Regions from separate parts of the Fusobacterium sp. SYSU M8D902 genome, predicted to be linked through region 2. Evidence: riboswitches for the same ligand, from Rfam matches in the RefSeq annotation. Region 2 holds a riboswitch; the other holds the start of a gene.
The links. A riboswitch is a leader RNA that binds a small molecule or an ion and turns the genes downstream of it on or off. The one in region 2 is predicted to bind FMN.

Region 1: it holds a riboswitch for FMN, as region 2 does, so the genes downstream of both, ribH (6,7-dimethyl-8-ribityllumazine synthase) here and ABNK64_RS07430 (FGGY-family carbohydrate kinase) in region 2, are expected to answer to the same signal.

What each region holds. Positions count from the first base shown of each region.
Region 1 covers NZ_JBEFNA010000001.1:222,033-227,047, reverse strand. The annotation lists gene ABNK64_RS01065 (RNA polymerase sigma factor) at 1-223, shown strand, start outside; gene ABNK64_RS01060 (hypothetical protein) at 225-545, shown strand; gene ABNK64_RS01055 (hypothetical protein) at 559-972, shown strand; gene ABNK64_RS01050 (PhzF family phenazine biosynthesis protein) at 1,037-1,918, shown strand; FMN riboswitch at 2,116-2,241, shown strand; gene ribH (6,7-dimethyl-8-ribityllumazine synthase) at 2,330-2,791, shown strand; gene ribD (bifunctional diaminohydroxyphosphoribosylaminopyrimidine deaminase/5-amino-6-(5-phosphoribosylamino)uracil reductase RibD) at 2,794-3,870, shown strand; gene ABNK64_RS01035 (riboflavin synthase) at 3,886-4,536, shown strand; gene ABNK64_RS01030 (bifunctional 3,4-dihydroxy-2-butanone-4-phosphate synthase/GTP cyclohydrolase II) at 4,551-5,015, shown strand, end outside.
Region 2 covers NZ_JBEFNA010000018.1:19,018-24,032, forward strand. The annotation lists gene ABNK64_RS07420 (L-lactate permease) at 1-290, opposite strand, end outside; gene ABNK64_RS07425 (FadR/GntR family transcriptional regulator) at 711-1,388, opposite strand; FMN riboswitch at 1,604-1,729, shown strand; gene ABNK64_RS07430 (FGGY-family carbohydrate kinase) at 1,830-3,368, shown strand; M-box (ykoK) riboswitch at 3,414-3,575, shown strand; gene mgtA (magnesium-translocating P-type ATPase) at 3,803-5,015, shown strand, end outside.

The DNA of each region.
Region 1 (5,015 bases), on a different contig from region 2:
TATAAATGAAGAGATATTGATGTTAGAGGATAGTACTAATATTGATACACCTATTCTTTTAGAAGAGAAGTTAAAATTACTGTCTTTGAAAGAGAGAGAAATTGTTATTTTAAAAGATATATATGGATATAAATTGAAAGAGATAGCAGAGATGAAGGATATAAACTTATCCACAATAAAATCTATATACTATAAAGCAATCAAGGATATGGGAGGAAATTAAAATGGTATCGCCAAAGGATAGAGTAAAGGCTAATATTTATAAAGAGTTGTTTGAACAGGAGAAGAGAAAAAATAGAAAAAAATCTCTATTTTCATTGTCGTTGTTTTTCTTAGGAATATTTACAAGTTCTACATATCAAATAATTACAGAGAGATCACCTATAAAGTCTACAATAAACTATGCCTTTAATAAGAGTTCAATAGGTAGTGAGAAGAGAAAATCAGACATAACAATGGAGCATTTTTTCAATAATGATCTATTTGATGATAAAAAAATAGAGATAAATACAGATGAATTATTTGGATTGGATACACAAATTTAATGGGGGAAAACTGATGAGGAAGATACTTAGTTTTTTTACAATGTTAATCTGTTCATCTTTGCTTCTAGCTTCAGAAGGACTTGGAATAGTGACAGATGATGATTTTTTAAAGGTGGGTGTAGCTCCCGAAAATATAAAACAAGCTAAGGCTATGGTAAATAAAGTTAGTATAAACTATAAGATGCTTATATTGGAAAAGAAGCAATTAGAATTAGAGGTCAATAAGTTTGTACTTGAAGGATCAGAAACAAATCTAGAAAAAATAGATGAGCTATTTGATAGAATAGGAGCTATTGAAGCAAGTATATTAAAAGATCGTATAAGAAGTCAGATTGAGATGCAAAAATATATAACTCAAGAGCAGTATATAAAGGCTAGAGATATAGCTATAAAAAGATTAAATGCAAATGCAGCACAAAACAGATAGTTTTAAAGAGAGGAGTCGATAAAAAGACTCCTATTTTTGAATATTTAATTAGGGGGAGATAAATATGGAAAGAACTATTTTAGTGTATGATGCTTTTACTGATGAGATGTTTAAAGGAAATCCAGCAGGAGTTGTCTTGGGAACAGCGGACTTGAGTGTAGAAGAGATGCAGAAGATAGCAAGGGAGTTTAATTATCCTGAAACTGTATTTATTGATACAGATGCAGAAGTTTTAAAAGTTAGATTTTTTACTCCAAAAGAGGAGGTAGATCTGTGTGGTCATGCCACAATAGCATATGTAACAGCTTTGATAGAGAGAGGTATTTTAAAACTTAAAGAGGGAAAAAATATCTTAAAGGTTCAGACTAATTTAGGGCAACTTCCAATTGTTATTAATAGTATTGGAGATAATTTAGAAATAATGATGTATCAAGCTTCTCCAAAGATAGAATTTGTAGAGAACTTAGAGTATTGGAGAGGAAGAATTGCTAAAGCTTTGGGAATAACAGTTGGAGAGTTTGGAAAAGAATTAGAGATAGTAAAAGCATATACAGGAATCTGGGATTTGATGATAGAGATAAGGGATAGAGAGATTTTAAATAGGATAAATCCCAATATGGAGATGATAAAGGAGATTAGTAAAGAGTTGGAGATAATCTCATTTCATCTGTTTGTATTGAAAGATAAAGAGGTCTATGCAAGAAATATGGCTCCTGTAGTTGATATTCCAGAAGAAGCTGCAACAGGGACTTCTAATGGAGCTTTAATCTACTATCTATATCTCAATAAAAAAATAGAGCTTGAGGAGAAGGTAGAGATAGTACAAGGGGAGACTATGGGTAGAAAAAGTAAAATATTGGGACAATTGATATTGGAGAATGGAAGAGTAGAGGTTTTAATTGGTGGAAAGGCTATTAAATTTATAGAAGGAAAGATAGATATTTAAATTTACTAAAAAATTTGGGGATGTATTTAGTGAAGTTATCTATTGGAATAGAAAGTGTACAGGATATAATAAGTGATTTAGAATACGGTTTAGATTAAATAAGATAATGGAACACTTTAAAGTGAATTTACAGAAAATAACTATTGACAAAACTAAAGAATGAGTTTATACTTGAGTTATAAAGATAAAAATAATATGTATATCTTCAGGGCAGGGTGAGTGTGAACAATTCCCGACCGGTGGTGATAGTCCACGAGAGTTTTTTACTCTGATTTGGTGAAATTCCAAAACCGACAGTACAGTCTGGATGGAAGAAGAAAAAGATAACTATGCAGGAATCTTATACTTTTTTTATATTGCCCAGAAAAAATCTGGGCTTTTTATTTGTCCTGAGAAATCAAGGAGGAAGAAATGAAAGTATTACAAGGAAATTTTACAGGAAGAGGATTAAGAGTAGGAATAGTTGCAGCAAGATTTAATGAGTTTATAACTTCTAAACTTATTGGTGGAGCAGAGGATGCACTATTAAGACACGAGGTAGAGGCTGATAGTATCGAGTTAGCTTGGGTACCAGGAGCTTTTGAAATTCCACTTGTAGCAAAGAGAATGGCAGAATCAGGTAAATACGATGCTATTATAACACTAGGAGCTGTTATAAAAGGATCAACACCACATTTTGATTATGTATGTGCAGAAGTATCGAAGGGAGTAGCAACAGTAAGTTTAAATAGTAATATTCCAGTTATATTTGGTGTATTAACAACAAATAGTATAGAGGAAGCTATAGAGAGAGCTGGAACTAAGGCTGGAAATAAAGGTTTTGATGCAGCAGTTACAGCTTTAGAAATGATAAACTTACTAAAGGGGATGTAATTATGGAGAAAAAGTACATGGAGAGAGCATTAGAATTAGCTGCTCTCGGAGAAGGAGCTGTTAATCCAAATCCCTTGGTTGGAGCTGTAGTTGTAAAAGATGGGAAGATAGTAGGAGAGGGTTATCATAAGAGGTATGGTGATTATCATGCAGAGGTATATGCCTTAAATGAAGCTGGAGATGAAGCTAGAGGTGCTGATATATATGTAACTCTTGAACCTTGTTCACACTACGGAAAAACCCCACCATGTGCTAAAAAAATAATAGAGATGGGAATCAAAAGATGTATAGTTGCATCTCTTGATCCCAATCCCCTAGTTTCAGGAAGAGGAATAAAGATGCTCCAAGATGCTGGGATAGAGGTAATTGTAGGAGTATTGGAAAAAGAAGCTAAAGAATTAAATAGAGTTTTTTTGAAATATATAGAGGAGAAAAAAGCCTTTCTATTTTTAAAGTGTGGAATAACTTTAGATGGAAAGATAGCTACAAGTGTTGGAAATTCAAAATGGATTACAAATGAGTTGGCTAGAGAGAAGGTTCAATACTTAAGAAATAAATATATGGGAATAATGGTAGGGATAAACACAGTTCTAAAAGATGATCCTAGTCTTACAGCAAGGATAGAAAATGGAAGAAATCCATATAAAATAGTAGTTGATCCAGAGTTAAGAATACCATTAGAGAGTAAAATTGTTAATTTTGAAGGAGAAAAGAGTATAGTAATAACTTCAATTGACAAGGAAGAGGATATAAAAATAGAAAAGTTAATAGCTAAAGGTGTAAGAGTAGAGTTTTTAGATGGAAAAACTTTTAAGTTGGATAGTATTTTGAGAAGAGTAGGGAACCTAGGAATAGATGGTGTTCTATTAGAGGGAGGAAGTTACTTAATATCTCAAGCCTTTAGAGAGAATGAGATTGATGGAGGAGAGATTTTTATAGCTCCAAAAATATTGGGAGATGAAAATTCAATTCCATTTATAAAAGGATTTTCAGTAGAAAATATAGAAGATGGTTTTCAATTGAAAAATGTAAAGATTAATACATATGGAAATAATGTTTCAATGGAGTTTTACAGATAGGAAGGAGGAATTTCTATTTTTACAGGTTTAGTAGAAGAGATGGGAGAAGTTCTTAGTGTAGAGAATGGAGAAAAATCTATAAAATTAAAAATAAAGTGTAAAAAAGTTTTAGAAGGAGCTAAATTAGGAGATAGTATAGCTACTAATGGAACTTGTCTTACAGCCACAGAGTTAGGAAGTAACTATTTTACTGCAGATTGTATGTATGAGACAGTAAAAAGAACTAATTTAAAGAGATTGAAGGCTGGAGATAAAGTAAATTTAGAAAAATCAATAACACTTTCTACTCCACTAGGTGGGCATTTAGTAACAGGAGATGTAGATTGTGAAGGTAGAATAGTCTCTATAACTCCTGAAGGAATAGCCAAAATTTATGAAATAGAGATGGAAAGAAAATATATGAAGTATGTGGTTGAAAAGGGAAGAGTTACTCTGGACGGAGCAAGTCTAACTGTAATGAGATTGGGAGAAAATAGCTTCGGAGTCTCACTTATACCTCATACTCAAGAGATGATAACTTTGGGAAGAAAAAAAGTAGGAGACTATATTAATATAGAAACTGATTTAATTGGAAAATATATAGAGAGACTGATGAAGTTTCAAGATGATACAAAGGACAATTCAAGAGGAATAACAATGGAGTTCCTTTTGAAGAATGGGTTTTAGAGGAGTGAATTTAGATGTTAAATAGAATAGAAGAGGCTCTTGAGGATTTAAGAGCAGGAAAGATAATAATAGTAGTAGATGATGAGAATAGAGAGAATGAGGGAGATTTTGTATGTGCAGGAGAGTTTGCTACTCCTGAGAATATAAATCTTATGGCAACTGTAGGAAAAGGCTTGATATGTATGCCAATGACAGAGGAGTATGCAAAAAAATTGGCTCTTCCTCCAATGTGCTATGAAAATACAGATAACCATTGTACAGCTTTTACTGTTTCAATAGATCACGTAAGCACAACTACAGGAATATCAGCTTACGAGCGTTCAACAACAGTTTTAAAAGCTCTAGATGAAAATGTAAAGCCTTATGAATTTAGAAGACCAGGACATATGTTTCCATTAGTAGCTAGAAAAGGTGGAGTAATAGTAAGAAATGGTCATACAGAAGCAACTGTTGATCTTATGAGATTAGCTGGATTAAAG
Region 2 (5,015 bases):
GATACTGATGCTAACATATTCTTTATTACCTCTATATTTTTAGTATATACAACTAAATTATAGGTAAACACAGCAGCAATAATTACAAGACAGATAGGCCATATAGCCATAACAAAACCTTCAATAGTTCCTGTTACAACATCCATACCACCCTGTTTCCAAATAAAAAGAGCTTCTAAAATTGTAATTAACAGAGCGAGAGGACAAGCTTTATGACCTGGTAATTTAAGTACCATCAATGCTACAACTAGAAAAATAATAGGCAATATAGCCAATAAGAACATAAACATATTGTTACCCCCCTTTATATATTTCAATCACATTAAATTGGTCCTACCAAAATTTATATCAAAAATTTAAAGGTAAAATAATTTACCTTTACTAAATATAACTGAAAAAATAAAAAGTCACTAACTATATCTTTAAACAACTACTGATACTTCTTTTAATCCATAAATTGGTAGTACCAATTTATGGATTAAAATTAAAAGTCAACCATTTCAAATTGACTTTTAACTTCCTAACAATTTTATTATATACCTTATTCTACTATATGTCTAGTTATTTTTAATTTGCTATGTTTTTTATGAGGACTTATTTCCATAAAACGGTGCATTTAAACAGATTAAAGAACTGAAAGTATACATCTTTAAGTTTATTTATATCTATAAATAATCCATAATAAAAATTTAATTTTTTTACTACATCCATTAATTATCTTGGTATTTCATTATATATTCAAAATGGTGATTTAATCCTTCTATACTCTTTTTCAAATTCCCTTCTATTACCCCTTCAACTATCATCCTATGTGCTCCACTTAAGGCTTTATCTCCCTTCATTCCTAAAATAATTTTTTCACGAAGACGTGGAATATAAAGATTCATAATCTTAGTTAAAGCTTGATAACTAGTTTTCATATAATCATTATTCGTTAATTCAACTAAAAGATAGTGAATTTTTTTATCATATATAACTGCCTCTTTTTCACACTCTGACTCCTCTAATTTATTCAAATAATAGATAAGTTCCTCCTTACTCTTTGTGGAAAGCTTTCCTGTAATAAGATTTACAGCTTCCCATTCAATAGCATATCTAAACTCTGTTATTTTTTTATCATCCATACCTTTTAGTATAAACATATAAGACATCACATCTGCTATAGTTTCTTCAAATTCTGCTGATATGAAATTTCCAGCACCATGTTGACTTTTTACAACACCTATATTTTCTAAAATTCGCAATCCTTCTCTTATTGAATTTCTACTTATGTCCAGACTTTTTGCAAGTTCTCTCTCTGGGGGAAGTCTATCCCCTAATTTCAACTCTCCATTTGAAATCTTTTCACCTATATAATCACTAACTTTTAAATAAGATTTTTTTTGCATTTATACCCCTTTATTTTATAAATTTAATAACAAATTAAGTTTTAATACTTTCAAGTAAAAATACTATTATAAATAAATTTTACTATTTGATATAATTTTACAATATTTTTTTCAAATTTAAAAGAATATTTTGATATTGTCATATTTTAGTTTTTATTATTCTTTTTTCGTTGACTTATATTTAAAAAAATGCTAATATTTTTATAAATAATATATTTTATCTTCAGGGCAGGGTGAGTAAAATCAATTCCCGACCGGTGGTGATAGTCCACGAGAATTTTTAATTCTGATTTGGTGAAATTCCAAAACCGACAGTATAGTCTGGATGGAAGAAGAGAGGATATTCTATTCTTTTTAATTATGCCCAGATTTTATCTGGGTTTTTATATTCCTTTCACACATTCCATATAAAATATATTTATATTTTATGGAGGTTTTTTTATGAATAAGTATTATATTGGATTTGATGCTGGAACTCAAAGTGTAAAAGTTGCTATCTACTCTTTAAATATGGAGTGTATATCTGAATGCTCCTATCCTACAACAATTCATTCTCCTCAAGCTGGATGGGTAGAAATGGATATTGAAGAGTATTTTGAACTTACTTTGAAGGGTATAAAAGAGTGTGTTAAAGATTTTAAAAATAAAGGATTAGATTGTAAAAATATACGTGGAATTTTTGGTGATGGAATCATCTGTGGAATTGCAGGAATTGGAAAAAATGGAAAACCTATTACTCCATACATCAACTATCTTGACTCTCGTTGTCAGTCTGATGTAGAAGAACTATCTCATAAGAATTTAGATATTTGGGCAAAGGAAACAGGAAATTCACAACCAAATTGTATGTTTCCAGCTATGATAGCTAGGTGGCTTATAAAAAATACACACTTCTCACAAGATGGAGCTAAATTTATGCATAATGCACCATACATACTTATGAATTTGGCTGGACTTTCTATTGAAAATGCTTTTATTGACTGGGGAACTATGTCAGGTTGGGGATTAGGATATGATATCTATAAAAAAACTTGGTCTGATGCTCAACTAAAAATCTTAGAGATCAACAATAAATATCTACCTAAAATTGTTAAACCTTGGGATATCATTGGATATCTTTCTGAAAAATCAGCTCAAATAACCGGACTTCCTACAGGTATTCCTGTCTGTGCTGGAGCTGGAGATACTATGCAATCTATGCTTGGTTGTGGTCTTTTAGAATCAAATATGGCTGCTGATGTAGCTGGAACTTGTGCAATGTTTTGTGTGTCTACTAATGGAATAAATGAAGAGTTGAGCCGTCCCGAAACTGGTTTAATTTTTAATAGTGGTAGTCTTGAAAATACATATTTTTATTGGGGATTTATAAGAACTGGTGGACTTGCTCTCAGATGGTTTAAAGATAATATTTGTAATGAGATAGATAACAATTCATATTTTGATACTCTATCTAAAAGAGCAGAAAAAATTCCTGTTGGCTCTAAAGGAGTTTTATTTCTTCCATATTTAACTAAGGGAGTTGGAGAGCTTTCTCAAGCTAGTGGAGCTTTTTTAAATCTTGGACTAGATAGTGATCAAGCTATCTTATGGCGTTCTGTTTTAGAGGCTATTGGCTATGACTATATTGGAATAACTGATATCTATAAAAAAGGTGGGGCAAATATAAGTGAGATCACTATTACTGAGGGTGGAAGTAAAAGTAGATTATGGAATCAAATAAAAGCTGATATGTTAAATACAAAAACAAAAACATTAAAAAAAGCTGGTGGGGCTATAATGATGAATATTCTTACAGTTGCCTATGCTCTTGGAGATATCTCTGACTTAAAGCAAGAGATCTCTAAATTTTTAGAGATAGATCAAGAATTCTTACCAAATGAAAAAAATTCTCAATATTATAGAGAGGTATTCAACCTTAGAAAAAAACTTTTAAATGAAGATATGTCAAATGTTTTTAAAACATTGAATATGATAAAATAATTTTTCTTGACTTTTTTATATTTTTGTATTATACTGAAGAAAATTTAATAGTTCCGGTAGGTAAGGCTACTACAGGGATATGGGTTACTGCCGCAAAATAGTGGAGACACTATGCGTTGGTTTGAACAGGCAACATCGAAAACAAGGTGTTATCTAATGTAACTTCACCGCCCTGCAGAGTTGAAGCTCAAACGGTGGCAAGATTTTATTTAAATTTTGTATTTATTTGGATTTAATCCATACCATCGTTTTATTGGTATGGATTTTTTATTTTCTTGATTTTTTAGGAGGTGCAAAATGGACGTAGAAAATGGCAGTAGTATATATTTAAACTTCATATATGATTCAGACATTTACTATGTCTGTTTTTAAGTTCGCACTATTTTAAATATATACTACCTTGTATTTTTATTTTAATCTAAATGGAGGTAGTTATGAAAAAAAATATTAAAACAAATTTCAATTTAAAAAATGAAGAGAGTAAAAAAATAAGAGAGTTTTCTCAAATGAGAGTAGAGGAGAATTTAAAACTTCTCAATACATCTTTTGAAGGACTAAAAAAAGAGAATATAGAAAGTATGCAGGAACTATTTGGAAAAAATATAATTACTCATGGTAAGAAAAAATCTCTTACTTCAAAGATAGTTGAGGCGTTTATCAATCCATTTACTGCTGTACTTTTCTGTTTAGCCATAGTATCTTTCTTTACTGATATGTTTATTCCTTGGTACTATAATGATATGGACGAATTCTCTCCTATCACTGTGATTATAATTACTACTATGGTTACCATATCTGGAATATTACGTTTTATTCAAGAGGAAAAGAGTAATAATGCTGCTGAAAGCTTAGCTTCAATGATTACTACTACAACCTCTGTTAAAAGATTTGAACAAACTAGAGAAGAGTTACCTCTTGAAGAGGTAGTTGTTGGTGATATAGTCTATTTAGCTGCTGGAGATATTATTCCTGCTGATATTCGTATAATTGAATGTAAGGATTTTTTTATCAGCCAAGCTTCATTAACTGGAGAAAGTGAACCTGTTGAAAAAACTATTATCTCAACTAAAAATGATAACTTAGCTATTACAGAATTAAATAATATAGTTTTTATGGGAAGTAATGTTGTTAGCGGTTCTGGAATTGGAGTTGTTATAGCTACTGGTGATTCTACTCTATTTGGTTCTATTTCAAAATCAATTACTACTAGTGTTGCTGTAGAATCTGCTTTTGAAAAGGGTATAAACTCTGTTTCTTGGTTACTTATTCGTTTTATGTTAGTAATGGTTCCAATTGTTTTTTTTATCAATGGATTTACAAAGGGAAATTGGATACAAGCACTTCTTTTTGCTATTTCAATTGCTGTTGGTCTGACTCCAGAGATGCTTCCTATGATTGTCACTACTTGTTTAGCCAAAGGGGCTGTATCTATGGCTAAGAAAAAAACAATTGTAAAAAATTTAAATTCTATTCAAAATTTTGGATCTATGGATATATTGTGTACAGATAAAACTGGTACCATCACTTTGGATAAGGTTGTTTTAGAGTACCATATGGATATACATGGTAAAGAGGATAATCGTATATTACACTATGCTTTTTTAAATAGCTGGTTCCAAACTGGATTAAAAAATCTTTTGGATCTTT